Regions from separate parts of the Clostridium subterminale genome, predicted to be linked through region 2. Evidence: riboswitches for the same ligand, from Rfam matches in the RefSeq annotation. Region 2 holds a riboswitch; the other holds the start of a gene.
The links. A riboswitch is a leader RNA that binds a small molecule or an ion and turns the genes downstream of it on or off. The one in region 2 is predicted to bind cobalamin.
Positions count from the first base shown of each region.

Region 1: another riboswitch for cobalamin. It lies ahead of cobT (nicotinate-nucleotide--dimethylbenzimidazole phosphoribosyltransferase); the one in region 2 lies ahead of ABDZ93_RS02000 (cobyric acid synthase).

Region 1 covers NZ_BAAACI010000007.1:235,178-243,498, forward strand. Annotated here, with positions in the region: gene cobU (bifunctional adenosylcobinamide kinase/adenosylcobinamide-phosphate guanylyltransferase) at 1-141, opposite strand, end outside; gene cobC (alpha-ribazole phosphatase) at 186-773, opposite strand; gene cobT (nicotinate-nucleotide--dimethylbenzimidazole phosphoribosyltransferase) at 835-1,908, opposite strand; cobalamin riboswitch at 2,068-2,240, opposite strand; gene ABDZ93_RS14790 (DMT family transporter) at 2,503-3,363, shown strand; gene ABDZ93_RS14795 (MGDG synthase family glycosyltransferase) at 3,601-4,695, shown strand; gene ABDZ93_RS14800 (polysaccharide deacetylase family protein) at 4,695-5,399, shown strand; gene ABDZ93_RS14805 (lysylphosphatidylglycerol synthase transmembrane domain-containing protein) at 5,402-6,466, shown strand; gene ABDZ93_RS14810 (cupin domain-containing protein) at 6,581-7,054, opposite strand; gene eutH (ethanolamine utilization protein EutH) at 7,057-8,151, opposite strand; gene ABDZ93_RS14820 (BMC domain-containing protein) at 8,239-8,321, opposite strand, start outside.
Region 2 covers NZ_BAAACI010000001.1:369,666-377,986, reverse strand. Annotated here, with positions in the region: gene ABDZ93_RS02030 (SpoIIE family protein phosphatase) at 1-258, opposite strand, end outside; gene ABDZ93_RS02025 ([Fe-Fe] hydrogenase large subunit C-terminal domain-containing protein) at 260-1,960, opposite strand; gene ABDZ93_RS02020 (NAD(P)H-dependent oxidoreductase subunit E) at 1,951-2,202, opposite strand; gene yfcE (phosphodiesterase) at 2,353-2,898, shown strand; gene ABDZ93_RS02010 (hypothetical protein) at 2,945-3,127, opposite strand; gene glyA (serine hydroxymethyltransferase) at 3,517-4,749, shown strand; cobalamin riboswitch at 4,885-5,058, shown strand; gene ABDZ93_RS02000 (cobyric acid synthase) at 5,249-6,745, shown strand; gene cbiB (adenosylcobinamide-phosphate synthase CbiB) at 6,787-7,725, shown strand; gene ABDZ93_RS01990 (pyridoxal phosphate-dependent aminotransferase) at 7,764-8,321, shown strand, end outside.

The DNA of each region.
Region 1 (8,321 bases), on a different contig from region 2:
TTCTATTCTGTGTTTCATTTCATCGTCTGTTACTATAGCTGTTGCTATATATAATACATCATCAGTATGTTTGAGTAGATTTTCTCCATATTTGCTTTTTCCACTTCTACATCCACCAGTAACTAAAGTTAATTTACTCATTATCTTTCTCCTTTTCTTTATACTTATAAACAAATTAATTTATATTAAAATTCTACTGGAATTATACTATCAATATAAAAGTACCCGTATTCTAGTTTAATTATGGACAAATCTGCATTTTTAGAATTAAATCTCCAATAATTATCTAAACAACCTTCCAATATATAAGTATATATAGTTCTTATAATTCCTCCATGGGTACAAATAAGTATATTGTCAACGGATTCTCTTTTTAGTTCTTCCATAAAGTTCTTTACCCTGTGATAAACTTCCTCAAAACTTTCTCCATTCTCTATGGAATACTGCTTCCAATCTTTTGTCCAATCATCATATTCCAGCTTGAATAAATCTTGTAGCTGTTTATAGCTTTTACCTTCAAATATTCCAAAGTTTCTTTCATTCAATCTAGAATCTACTATAAACTCTTCTCCTTCATATATTCTTTTAAGTGTATCCTTCGCCCTCTTCTTTTCACTGCAAAACACCTTATCAAAGTTTATATGCTTCAGTTTTCTTCCTACTAATTCAGCTTGTTTAATTCCCTTTGCTGTGAGCTCACAGTCTATTTCTCCATAGTAAGTCTTCTTTATATTTTCTTCTGTCTCCCCATGTCTAACTATATATATTTTCAATTACTACACTCCTTTATAAAAAGATGTATACCCAATAATCTATATACAACCTGTGCACATTCTATTGATTTCTTATATCTATATAATCTTTTTTATCTATACCAGCTTCATTAAAGGAATCCATATTATTCATAGTAAAAACAGCACTCTCTATTATTCCAAAGGCTATTGGACATCCACTACCTTCACCTAATCTCATTCCCAAGCTAAACATAGGCTCAAGTCCTAAAGTTTCCATTGCATATTGTGCTCCTGGTTCTGCTGAAAGGTGAGATGCAAACATATAATCAGAAGCCTTTGAATTTAATTCCTTTGCACAAATAGCTGCTGCTGATGATATAAGCCCATCAATTACCACTGGTACTTTATATATAGCTCCTCCTAAAAATACTCCACAAAGTCCAGCTATATCAAATCCACCTACCTTACTAAGCACATCTATTACATCATTTTTGTTAGGCTTATTTATTTCAATAGATTTTTTTACCACAGCCTTTTTATGAGACAATCCATCATCTGTTAGACCTGAGCCTTTACCTACTATTAAATCACTATCGATTCCTGAGAATACACTTATTATAGCTGCAGAAGTAGCTGTATTACCTACCCCCATTTCACCAGTTCCTATTAAATCATATCCTTGATTTTTTAGTTCCTTAACAACATCAATTCCTACCTTTATAGCTTTGATAGCTTCTTCCCTAGTCATTGCAGGACCTTTAATCATATTACTTGTACCATATCTAATCTTTCTGTTAATTATTCTAGAATCAGTAAAGTCCTTATCTACACCTATATCTATCACTGTAGTATCACTATTATAGTATTTGCTTAATATACACACTCCAGTAGTACCCTTCACAAAGTTTTCTGTAACTGTAGCCGTTACCTCCCTTGGGCATGATGAAACCCCTGATTCTTGAATTCCATTATCAGCACACATTATAACTATATTTTTCTTATTTATCTCTTTTATATGCTCACCTTTAATCCCACTAAGTTTAACAACAATATCTTCTAAGGCTCCTAAACTTCCTATGGGCTTACTTAAATGATCTATATAATTCTTAGAATTATTCATAACTTCCTTATCTGCATGTTCAATACTACTTAATATTTTTTTTAACTCTTCCACTCTTATCACTCCATCTAAATTTATTCTTTAAAATTTATTCTTTAAATAGTTTTATTATAACTAAAAACACCCTTATCCTCTAAGATAAGGGTGTTAATACACATAACTAAATTTATTAAACTAAAAAATAGTTTGATATACTCTTCCCTCCGAAGGTCTCAACTAACAAAGTTTTAGGCAGGTCTCCTGACTCACGGCTTATCCTCATCATTCCCTTCCCAGTGAATCACCAGTGGTATTATGACTTGTATCCGTACACAGTAGCGGGGGCTGCAGTGGATTTTAACCACTTTCCCTATTAAACTTAAAGTACCTTAAACTATTATTCATCTACTTTAAATTATATACTACTAGGATAACTTATTCAACAATCTTTATAGATTCCACTTATATTATATAAAACTATTAATTAAAATATAAATCAAATTTACATAACATTCGTAAATATCCCTATTCCCTTGAAAAATTTATGAAATAGTGGATAATTATAATTGATAAGTAATATCATTTGAATTGTATTTATAACTTTACTATAATACATAAACTGTATTTTAAAATAGTTTATAAAAATTAACTTAAGATTGGAGACGTACTATGAGTAATAGAATTAAAGGAATAATATTAATTATTTTATCTGCCTTCGGCTTTGCAATGATGTCCGCATTTGTAAAGCTATCTGGAGATTTACCTTCTATGCAGAAAGCTTTTTTTAGAAACATAGTTTCTTTTGTCATAGCCCTTGGAATGATTATATATCACAAAGAAAGATTCTTCGGTAAAAAAGAAAGCCAAAAGCTTCTTATTATGAGATCTACTTTAGGTACATTAGGAGTAATATTAAACTTTTATGCCATTGACCATTTGATTCTTTCCGATGCTAATATGCTTAATAAGCTAAGTCCCTTCTTTGTAATACTTTTCTGTGCTATCTTTTTAAAAGAAAATTTGCAACTAAGGCATATTGCTATTATCACTGTCGGATTTCTTGGATCACTACTTATTATTAAACCAGCTTTTAGTGTGGATATAATTCCTTATGTTATAGGACTTTCATCTGCCATATTTGCTGGAGCTGCCTATACCTGTGTTCGTGCCATTGGAAATCGTGAAAAACATTATACTGTAGTATTCTACTTTTCTTGTTTTTCCGTAGTGACTATTTTACCATTTATGATATTTTCTTATACGCCTATGACTTGGCTTCAATTTACCTACTTAATACTAGCTGGTATCTTTGCAACTATAGGACAGTTTGGAATTACTCTTGCCTATAAGTATGCACCTGCAAAAGAAATATCAATTTTCGATTACTCTAATATAATATTTTCAGCTATCATAAGTATGGTAATATTTAACCAATCCCCTGATATCATAAGTGTTTTAGGATACATAGTTATATTTTCGGCTTCACTTTACATGTTTATGTACAATAAAAAATTAGATAACCCTAAATAGTATTTTAAAAAGGGTTGTCTCAAAGTTAATTCTTTTGAGACAATCCTTTTTATTTTTATAACTAATATCTTTCTTTCTCTATTTTATATAGTAATTTATTATAAATTTATGTTAAATTTAATAATTTTCCCTAAATCTTTAATAAATCTTAATATTTATTAAAGGTATTTCTTAAGATTTACCGGGTAATATAAAACTATAGTAAAAATTATGTATGATTAATGGGAGGTTAAAAATATGAAAATATTAATTCTTACCGGAAAATTTGGTATGGGTCATTATTCAGTATCTAAATCTTTATGTGAAGAAATTAAATCTAAATATCCTAATGTATCTGTAGTTATAAAGGATGTTTTTGATTATGCATTACCAACTTACTCTAATACAATTTATAAAGCTTTTAATGTTATTGTAAACAAGGGAAGTATTTTTTATAATCAAGTTTATAAAATTACAGAAAATAGAAAGCATAACATAAGACCTGCATTTTTAAGTTATTTTCTTCCAAAACTTGGTGAACTTATTAAAGATACAGAACCTAATATTATTATTTCTACTCTGCCATTCTGCTCTCAATTAATTTCAAGATATAAGATGAAGTATAATCCTTCTTTACCTCTTATAACTTGTATAACTGATATTAGTAGCCATTCAGAGTGGATTAATGATAATACTAATTTCTATTTAGTTGGAAGTAATTCTTTAAAAAAGGATCTAATTTTAAAAGGTGTTCCTGAAAATAAAATATTTATTAATGGAATACCTGTAAAAGAAGAATTTAAAAAAACTATAACTAATAATTCTTCTAATGAAAAGCAGATCCTTATTATGGGCGGTGGATTAGGATTATTACCTAAGTCTCTGGAATTTTATGACCAGCTTAATTCCTTAGAAAATGTTAAAACTACAGTTATTACAGGAAATAATACCGAAATCTATAATATGCTTCATGGCAAATATGAAAATATTAATGTACTTGGATATACTGATGAAGTTTATAAATATATGCAGCAAGCAGATTTGATACTTTCTAAACCTGGTGGAATAACTCTATTTGAAAGTATTTTCTCAGAAACACCTTTAATTGCATTTAAGCCTTTTCTTCAGCAAGAAATTAATAATACTAATTTTATATTAAATAATGGTATTGGAAAAGTTCTTGAAACAAGTCCTGATAAATGTTTTGATAAAATAAAAAAAATTATCTATGATGATACAATACTAGATGTTCTTTCTAATAATATAAAAAACCTAAAAAGACAATTTGATTGTACAGTAATTGAAAAAGTATTACTTACTTTAGAACCAAACATGGATGGAGTGTGCGCTTAATGTACTTTACTACTTTAACAGCTATTATTATAATTATTTTTCTCATTCACTCAATCATACCAACTTTATACAACAAATATATAAATTCAAATATTATTAAATGCACTAATAAGGATAATGAAATAATGCTTACATTTGATGATGGTCCTGATGAAAGATATACTGATACTCTTTTAGATGTACTTAAAGAAAATGAAATTACAGCTACTTTCTTTGTTGTTGCTGAAAATGCTAAGAAGAACCCTGATATTATACATCGTATGCATAAGGAAGGCCACGCTATAGCACTACACTCTTTAGAGCATAAAAATGCTCTCTTTTATAGCTATAAATATACAAAAAAAGATTTTAAAAAGAGTATAGAAATAATGAGAAACTTTAATTATGAAATCAATTATTATAGACCACCTTGGGGGCATAGTAATATGTTTACAAACTTTTCTATGAAAAAGTATAATTTAAAAATGATTTTATGGGATGTTATGGCTGAGGACTGGAGCAAATATGCAACAATTGATTCCATATCTTCAAAGTTATTATTACGCACTAATGGAAATTCTATTATATGTCTACATGACGCAGGGGAAAATTCAGGTGGTGCTTTCAATGCGCCTCTTAAAACCATTGAAGCATTATCTGCAGTTTTACCTAAGTTAAAGTTAGAAGGTTATAAATTTATAACACCAGAAAGGTTAGGACAATAATTGTGGAAAAATCTATAAAAAAAGAAAAGTTTAATAATTGTTATGGAAGTTTAATTTTTATGACCTTACTCATTGCTATTACCTTTTATTTACTTTTTAAAGATACTTCTATAACTTCACTAGTCTCTGTAATAAATACAGTTAATCCTATTTACTTATTCATAGCATTTTCTATGATGTGTCTATTTATAATTTTTGAAGCTTATGTTATTTATATTATACTTAAAAATTTAAAGAAAAAAGTATCTTTTAAAAAATGCATTGGTTATTCCTTCATTGGATTTTACTTTAGTGCTATTACTCCTTCATCATCTGGTGGTCAGCCAGCACAAGTATACTATATGAAAAAGGATAATATAAATATATCCTATTCTTCTTTAACCTTATTGATAATTGCCATAGTCTATCAATCAGTAATGCTTTTATATGGACTACTTATGTATCTTTTTAAATATACTTTTATAATAAATAATGTACATGGCATTAAATGGTTATTAATTTACGGAATTGTGATAAATGTATTTATAATAGGTTTTATATTTGCAGTTATATTTTCTAAAAATTTAGTTGGTAAGTTTATTAAATTCATTGTTGAACTCTTATCAAAATTTAAAATTATAAAAAATGCAGAATATACTCTATCCAAAATTAATGTCCACCTTGATGAATATACTAATGGTGCTAAGTATATCAAAAATAATCCTTTACTACTTGTTAAGGTTTTAGTAGTTACAGTTTTACAAATTACAGCTATGTATTTAGTTCCGTATTTCATATATAAATCTTTTGGATTAAGTACTTATAGCATTATGGATATAATTTCTATACAAGCCTTATTAACTATAGCAGTATCTTCTTTGCCATTGCCTGGTGCAGTAGGTGCGACTGAAAGTAGCTTTATGATACTATTTAAAATATTCTTTTCACAAGAATTGTTGCTTTCCGCAATGCTATTAAGCCGTGTAATTAGCTTTTATGCCTTCCTATTAATAAGCGGAATAGCCACTATAATTATTCATATTAAAATAAATCATAGACACACGTCTCAGCAAAACTCACTTTATTAAAGTTAATAATGCATTATGTTCAAGCTATGTTATATAAACTAATATACAACACTAAAAACACAGGTTATATCAAAATAATATTTAGATATAACCTGTGTTTACTTCTAAATTAACTTAATCGTTTTGAGATGCCCAATCTGCTGGATATGTCACATATATGAATCTAGCATAGTTTGGAACTGAGAATTTAATTGTGCTTCCTTTTGGTATTAAAATTAATTCTCCAGCATCTGCTGATACAAGTCTTCCATCTACTACTATATCTAAATGTCCTTCTATAACATAATCTATTTCATCATAGTTTAAAGTCCAATCGAAGGTTGTTTCTTTCATTTCCATTATTCCACAACCTAATCTTCTACTTTCTTCAAGAGTGAATAAATCTTTTGTATATACTATATCACTACTATTTCCAGTATCAAGTCTATTTGACTCATCAACTCTAACTGTTGGAAGTTTAACAGAAATAACTCCACTTGCATCTTTATTCCTTACAAAGTCTACAGAATCATTAGAAGCTCCTGTAAGTTTTTCTTCTATTATTTGTCTAACTAATTTTTCTAATAAGCTTTTATCTATATTTTCCATCATTATTTAGCCTCCTCATTTTTAGTTGCATTGTTTGCAATAAATATAGCTACGAATACAGCTGTAATTCCTGCAACTAATTTACCTACTATCATTGGTAGTATCATTTCTGAATTAAACCCTGCTGTAAATCCTAAGTGATCTCCAAATACAAAGGCTGCAGATACTGCAAAAGCAACGTTAATTATTTTACCTCTGTTATCCATATCCTTCATCATACCAAACATTGGGATACTGTTAGCAAGAGTTGCAACCATACCAGCTGCTGCTATATCATTCATTTTTAAAACTTTACCTAATCCCATTAAAGGTTTTTGGAATACTTTAGTAATCACATATACTAGTGGGAATGCTCCAGCAAGAACTATTGCTATTGCTCCAACAGTTTGGATTCCTTCAGAAATCGGTGCCATTCCTGGAATTACAACAATACCTGTTAACGCTTCAATTACAGCTGCTGCTAATCCTAAAGTTATAACTATTACTACAAACTTTCCGAAAACTGTAAATCCTTTAATGATTGCATTTTCAAACTTCCAAAGTCCTAAAGCTATAAGTGCTGCAATTATAACTATTGGAATTAAGTTTTTAAGTACCATCATTATTGGGAATCCAGCTACAAGACCACCAACAAAAGCTCCTATTGGAATTGTAATAACTCCTGCTAATACTCCCATAGCTAAGAATTTATGATCTTCTTTTTCTATTATTCCAAGGGCAACTGGAATTGTGAATACTATAGTAACACCCATCATAGAACCAACTATTAATCCACCAAACATACCTGCTTGAGGATCTACTGCAAGAGCTTGAGAAAGTGAAGCTCCTCCCATGTCGTTTGCAAGTAGTGTACCACCAAACATACCTGGGTCAGCTCCTAAAAAGTTAAATACAGGTACTATTACTGGTTCTAATATGTTTGCAAGTACTGGTGCAAGACAGATAACTCCTATCATTGCAATTGCAAGAGAACCCATAGCCATGAAACCTTCTTCAAACTTTTCTCCAAGTCCAAACTTATTTCCTAAACACTTATCTATAGCTCCAAGAGCCATAAATACAACCATGATATATACGATTATCTCGTTAATTCCCATCATTTCATCTCCTTATTAAGTTAATTCTTTATTTAATAAATTACGTTTCATTTATATTCATAATTGTGTAAACTAAAGTTTAAGTTTTTATGTTAAATACTTAATGATAAGTTCATCTGGTGAAGGTATTACTGTTGCATGAACAATACGTTTTCCTTCTATAGCTTCTT
Region 2 (8,321 bases):
TCTAACTTGACACTCAGGTAATGTATTAATTATAGTATCTATAGTTTCATCTATGGTAGCTCCTTCTTTTAACATAGTAACTGCAATTTTTGATGTTAAAGTTCCTAATATATTAGCTTTAACACCACTGCCAAGACCATCTGACATTACTACTATAATCCCATCTTCTGTTTTAGCAATTTCAACATTGTCACCACAAAGTTCTTCCCCGTGCTTATTCATACTCATATTGGCTACATCTAAGTAATATTTTCTCATATTAGTCTTCCTTTTCTAATACTTTTTTTAATTCTAAGATAGCAACTTTAGTTTCTGCAGTAGTTTCACCAAGTAAGCTAGCTATTTCTTGTGCAACCATCATTTGCTTATTTATAATTGATTGGGTAACATCAATAGATTTATGCTTTAGTTCAATTAACTCTAACTTTCTGCTTTCCTCTTCTGTTATATCTGTAAATGTTACCAATAAAGATGAGTGATTTTTAATATAGATTATACTTTTATATCCATGAAAATCTAATTGACTATAGAATACCTTTTTACCTAAAATGTTCTTTTTTGTTTCAGCTACTTTTTTAAAATCTAAGTCATGTATTATTTCAGTTATAGGAAATCCTATTACACTTTCATTTTCACAATTTAGAAACATTTTTCTTCCAGAAGGATTAATGTCTTTAATTAATAAGTTATCATCAATTATAATTAGAGCATTAGGTGAATTTTTAAATATTTCACTATTCATATTTTCAGCTAATGACCTCATATAAGGTACACACATTTCAACTTGAGACATTCCGTTATAAACGGCAATAGCTTTTTCAACGCAGGTGTTATATCCACAAGCACCACAGTTTAATTCATCTTCTTTAGTGTATTTTCCCATTTGTTTAAGAAGAACTTTAATTTCATCTTCTTCAGGGGATAGCATGTGTATCTTTTTATTTTCATAATTTCTTGTAAGATTAGATTTATTTATATTAATAACTTTTGATTTATTATTTTGGGTTTTTAAGTAATCTTGAATTCTTTGAAGTCTGGTGTATACAGATTCATTATTAGATAGTGTGCCTGGACCACCAAGACAACTTTCATTACATGCACTTAATTCTATACACACATTTTTTAAAGTATTATTTTTAAGTTCCTCTAAAATAACTTTACAATTTTCGAGACCGTGAACTCTAATTACATTTAAATCTTTTTTATCAATAGTAGGCCTTATAGCATTTAATATTCCGCCAACTACAGGATAGCGATCACCTCTAGTTGTACCACTAAAATCCACATCTCCATCTTCTAGTTGAAAATAGTCTATATCACTATCTTTTATAAAATCATTGATTTCATCAAAGGTTAGTACAGAATCAACAAATCCTAAATTAGATTCAGATAAAGCTTCGTATTTTTTAGATACACATGGACCTATAAAAACAGTATAAGATTCCTCATATCTTTGTTTTATGCTTTTTCCGTGGGCAACCATAGGAGAGGATACTGGTAAAACTAATGGTATTAATTCAGGATAATATTTTTCGATTAACATTACTATGGAAGGACAGCAACTTGTGATGAATTCGCTATTTGAACTACAATCAATCCTAGATTCATATTCTTGAGTTACTAGTTCTGCACCTATAGAAACCTCTTCAATGTAAGAAAAACCTAATTTTCTTAGAGCAGTTATCAATTTATGAGGATGAGAGAATACTCCTCTAAAAGCAGGTGCTAATTGAGCTACAACTGTTTTATTGCTATTTAATGCTGCCTTTACATCATCAATATCTGAAAGTACATGACGAGCATTTTGAGGGCATACTACTAAACAGTGACCGCAGGAAATACATCTATCTTCTTGAATTTTAGCTTGATCATTTAATACTTCTATAGCTTTAACTGTACAAGTACGTACACATTTGTAGCAATTTTTACAGTTAGCTGATGAAAAATTCATTACTTGCATAAATTCACCCTCTTAATTATATATTCTTCAAAGAATTTATCTACTTCATCTTCATTTACAGTATAAATTTTATCATCTACCGTAACACATACTGAATCAGTACAATGACCAAGACAAAATGAAGCTTTTAATTCTATTTTATCTGTTAAATTGTTTAATTCTATTAAACTCTTAATTCGGTTTATAACATTGTGAGAACCTCTTACATAACAAGCACTTCCCACACAAACTTTAACAATCAAAATAAAATCCCTCCTTAATCTGTATATACCTTATACAATAAATTATAGAACTTTGGTAAAACACCGTCAATCACATGTTGTTATGCATTTGACAATGTTATAGAAGTAAGGTAAATAATAAGTATAAAATATATTATAGGAGGAAATAGAATGAGGTTAGTAATTGTTTCTGATATTCACGGCTCTTTAAAATATACAAAAAAAGCTATAGAAATATTTAATAGAGAAGAGGGGGATTATTTATTAATTCTTGGAGATATACTTTATCATGGGCCAAGAAATCCATTACCTGAAGAGTATAATCCTAAAGATGTAGCAGAGATATTAAATGAATATAGTCATAAAATAATTGCAGTGCGTGGAAACTGTGATTCGGAAGTTGATCAAATGTTATTAGATTTTCCATGTATGGGGGATTATTCTGTAGTTTTATATAACAACAAAAGATTTTTTCTAACTCATGGACATATATATAATGAGAATAATATGCCGAATATATCTACAGAAGATATAATGTTACATGGGCATACACATATACTAGGGCTTAGCATAAAAGAGGGTATTTCAATAATTAATCCAGGTTCTATATCTTATCCAAAGGAAAATAATCCTCATAGCTATGGAGTTGTAGCGGGAGATACGTTCTATATAAAAACATTAGACGGCACCATAATTAAAGAAATAGTATTAAACTAAATAATGTTATATATTAAAAAAGAAGAGGAGCATTTTAAAGCTTCCTCTACTTTTTAATTATTTTATCAATTATACTAGATTCAATTAATTCACTTTTACTAAATCCATTTCTAAAGTATCTCACTTGTTTATATTTAACTCCACCCATTTCAAAATCAAGGACATCAATTCTATCTCCCTTAAAAATTTCAGCTTCTTTTTTCCCTTTTAGAAATATATGAATTTCCATATCATTCCTCCATATAGTTATTTACTAAATAAATTATATAACAACATAGATAATTTATTCAATTATATAGATAAAAAGAATTATTGAATTAGGTTAAATAATATTTTAAAAGATAGACATATAGTAATTATTCAAGGGATCTTTTTTGTAAATAGGATTCTATATTTATACTTAACAAAAATAATTTGTAAATAATTAAAAATGGAGTAGGTATAACATGAAAAGTAATGTTATAATGATATGTAAAGGATCTGGTGGTTATATTGTTACTATATGTACTGCAAAACTAAGTACTAAGGCTTCACCTAACATAAAAGAAAAAAATGGTTAGAGAAGCTTTTACATGGTTCCACCAAAAATAACTAATTTTAACTGCAGGAGGAGTATGTATGAACTTAGAACATGTAAAAAACATTGATTCAGAAATTTATGAAGCAATTTGCCTTGAAACTGCTAGGCAGGAAAGTAAAATTGAACTTATCGCTTCAGAAAACTTTACAAGTGAGGCTGTAAGAGAAGCCATGGGGTCAACTCTTACAAACAAATATGCAGAAGGCTATCCGGGAAAAAGATATTATGGTGGTTGCGAATGTGTAGACATTGCTGAAAACATTGCTAGAGATAGAATGTGTAAACTATTTGGCGCAGATCATGCCAACGTTCAACCTCATTCAGGCTCTCAAGCTAATATGGCAGTTTATATGAGCGTATTAGAACCAGGAGATAAAGTATTAGGAATGAATTTATCTGATGGTGGACACTTAACTCATGGAAGTTCAGTTAATTTTTCTGGAAAGTTATATAAATTTATATCTTATGGAGTAGGTGAAGATGGATTTATTGATTATGAGGCATTAAGAACTGTTGCTTTGGAAGAAAAACCTAAAATGATAGTTGCAGGAGCTAGTGCTTATCCAAGAATAATAGAATTTGATAAAATAAGAGCAATTTGTGATGAAATAGGTGCATATATGATGGTAGATATGGCTCATATTGCTGGACTTATTGCAGCAGGGGTTCATCCTAGTCCAGCACCATATGCAGATTTTATTACAACAACAACTCATAAAACTTTAAGAGGACCAAGAGGGGGAGCAATACTTTGTAAAGAAAAGTATGCAAAACTAGTAGATAAAACTATATTCCCAGGAATACAAGGTGGTCCATTAATGCATACTATTGCGGCTAAAGCTATTTGCTTTAAAGAGGCTCTAGATCCATCTTTCAAAGAATATCAGCAAAAAGTTTTAGAAAATGCTAAAACCCTTGCAAATGCATTAAAAGAGAGAGGATTTAATTTAGTATCTGATGGTACTGATAATCATTTAATTCTATTGGATTTAAGAAATAAAGATATTACAGGAAAAGCAGCAGAACATCTATTAGATGAGGTTGGAATTACTGTAAATAAAAATACAATACCTTTTGAAACACAAAGCCCATTTGTAACTAGTGGTATTAGAATAGGTACTCCAGCTACTACTACTAGAGGTTTTGGAAAAGATGAAATGATTGAAATTGCTGATATAATGAATTGGGCAATTGATAATAGAGATAATGATTTATCACCAGCTAAGGAAAGAGTTAAAGCTCTTTGTGATAAAATTCCACTATATAAGTAAATTACTTGCAATAAGTAAATACCTGGCATTTTATCTGCTAGGTATTTATATTATTTAAAAATATAAGGATGAATACATAAGTAATATTTAGATTATATTGACTTATTTGTTTAAACCTCTTATAATTATGATTGAAAATCAAATAGTATTTTAGGTGCTTTTTAAAAGTGAAAAGGGAATATGGTTAAAATCCATAGCAGCCCCCGCTACTGTAAATGATGACGACCCTCAAAATACCACTCTTCATAGGGGAAGGTGAGGTTAGAATGATTCATAAGCCAGGAGACCTGCCTAAATGTAAGCTTTCGGAGGGAAATGAGCTATTTTAGTGGCTAAGTTAATATGTATAAGAAAATTAAAAAATTTTGTAAGTTTTATCTTACTTATATTTAAACTTATATTCTTATTTTACTAAGATGGAAATTTTTTATTTATTTGGGCAAGGGAGCTTTTCTTCCTTGCTTTTTTATTTTATTTAGATAGAAAGAAGGTATAGTAAATGGCTAAAATAATGATTCAAGGTACAGCTTCTTCTGTAGGGAAAAGCATACTAGTAACTGCATTATGTAGAATATTTAAACAAGACGGATATTCGGTATGCCCGTATAAGTCACAAAATATGTCTCTTAACTCATATATAACACTGGATGGAAAAGAAATGGGGCGTGCCCAAGTGTTACAAGCTTACGCTGCTGGTCTTGAACCACAGGTATATATGAATCCTATTCTGCTAAAACCAACTACAGATAAAAATTGTCAAATAATTTTTAATGGAGAAGTCTATGGTTACTCTAATGCAAAGGAATATCATAATTTAAAAGTTAAATTCAAGGATGATTTAAAATCTGCTTTTGAAGAATTGGAAAATCAATTTGATATTATTGTTATGGAAGGTGCAGGAAGCCCTGCAGAAATAAATTTAAGAGATAATGATATTGTTAATATGGGTATGGCTGAACTAATAGATGCGCCTGTTTTACTTGTAGGTGATATCGATAAGGGAGGCGTATTTGCATCTTTATTAGGTACTATTATGCTCCTTAGTGATGCTGAGAAGGACAGAGTTAAGGGAACTATTATAAATAAGTTTAGAGGAGATATATCTTTACTTAAACCAGGAGTTGATAGTTTAGAGGAGCTAACTCATAGAGATTGCTTAGGGGTTGTTCCATATTTTAAATTAGATTTAGAAGATGAAGATGGAGCTGTTGACCTTAATAAGAACATCACAGATAAAATAGATATAGCTATTATAAGATTGCCACATATATCAAACTTTACTGATTTTGATGCATTATCTATAGAACCAGATGTTTCTGTAAGATATGTGGAAACTGTAAACGAATTTAAAACTCCTGATTTAGTTATAATTCCTGGAACTAAAAATACACTAGGAGACTTAGAATATCTAAAAAAATCAGGTTTATATAACAAGATTAGAGAATATGAGGGTAATGGAAAAATTATAGGTATATGTGGTGGATATCAAATGCTAGGTAAAGTACTAGAAGATCCTTATGGGATTGAAACTTTACTAGAGTTTATGGATGGATTAGATCTTTTACCTATAAAAACAGTATTTGAAGAGAAAAAGGTTACTACTAGAGTTAATGGTATCATAGCAAAGGACTTAATAAACAATAACACTCCTTTAAATATATATGGATATGAAATACACATGGGAAAAACTACAATTATGGATGAAGGTAAAAACCTTATTACTATAAATAAGAGTAATAATGAAGAGACTAATCATTTAGATGGGGTAGTAAATGATAAAGGAAATGTGATGGGAACCTATATTCATGGCGTTTTTGATGGGGTTGAATTTAGACAACATATTATTAATGAATTAAGAAGAAATAAGGGGATTGAAGAGAAGGCTTCTATGCCTTATGAGCACTTAAGAGAAAAGGAATTAGATAAACTAGCTGACCTTGTAAGATCGTCTATAGACATGGATAAAATATATAAAATAATGGGCTTAAATAGGTAATAGGAGATATTATTATGATTAATTTTCATATATCTTTAAATATACTTTGTGTATTTTTAGCAGCTATCTTAGACTTTATTTTAGGTGATCCTAGTTGGCTACCACATCCTATTATATATATTGGAAAGCTTATTGGTGCTCTAGAAAAGTGGCTAAGAAAACACTTCCCTAATAATAGTAAATTGAAGTGGACTTCTTTATTTATGGTATTTATAGTTTGTGCAATGACATACATGATTCCTTATTTATTACTTAAACTATCTATAATAAATAATATTATTTTTATAGTAGCTAACACTCTAATAATATGGACAACGCTTGCGGCTAAGAGTCTTCATTCAGCAGGAATTCAAGTCTATGATGCTCTTGGTGAAGATGATATAAAAGAAGCTAGAGTTAAACTTTCATATATTGTAGGTAGAGATACAACTTCTTTAAGTAAGGATGAAATAATTCGAGGGGATGTAGAAACCATAGCTGAAAATACTTCTGATGGTATAATTGCACCTATAATTTATGCCATTATCGGAGGAGCTCCCCTTGCTATGATGTATAAAGGTATTAATACTATGGATTCTATGGTAGGGTACTTAAACGAAAAGTATAAGAATATAGGTTTTTTCCCAGCAAATATTGATGATATATTTAACTTTATTCCTGCTAGATTAACAGGAGTATTAATGTGTCTTACAGCATGGATAGTTAATGGAAGTATAATTACATCCTTTAAGATTATGATTAGAGACAGAAAGAATCATAAAAGTCCAAATTGTGCTTATCCTGAAGGAGCTACAGCTGGAGCTCTATCTATTGAATTAGGTGGTACTAATACTTATTTTGGAGAAGTAGTAGAAAAACCAACTATCGGTGATGCTACAGAATCATTAAGTCATCATCATATAAAAAAATCTATAATACTAATGTATAGTAGTGAAATTTTGCTAATAATTTTAAGTTTAGCATCTTTGATTATACTTTAATTAAAGTTGATTACTTATATATACTTACACATATTAAGATGAAAGGTGGTATATATATTTTGAAACATGGAGGAGATATATATACTGAAGGTACTTTAATTGGAAGAAAACTTTTAGACTTTAGCTCAAATGTAAATCCTATACCTATATCTAAGGAATTTAAGGATAATATAGGAGAAGCTTTAGAAAAGGTACCTCTGTATCCAGATATAAAATATAGAGAATTAAAAAATAACCTATTAAATTATTTATTTAATAGTAATGAGCACTTTAATGGAAATGCCTATGGAGAAGAGTCTCTTAAGAGCATAAGTATTGAAAATATTATAGTAGGGAATGGAGCAGCTGAAATATTAGATTTAGTTATAGGCTATTTGAATTCTATAACTATAGTTGTTCCTTCCTTTGTAGAATATGAAGACTTTAGTAAAAAACATAAATTGAGCATTAATTATTCTTTTTTAAATGAATTTATGGAATATGATTATGTAGATATTTTTAAAAAAGTACAAAATACAGAGGGGTTAATAATCGCTAATCCCAATAATCCAAATGGTTGTATTATTGATCATTGTAAATTTAAAAACATATTAGAC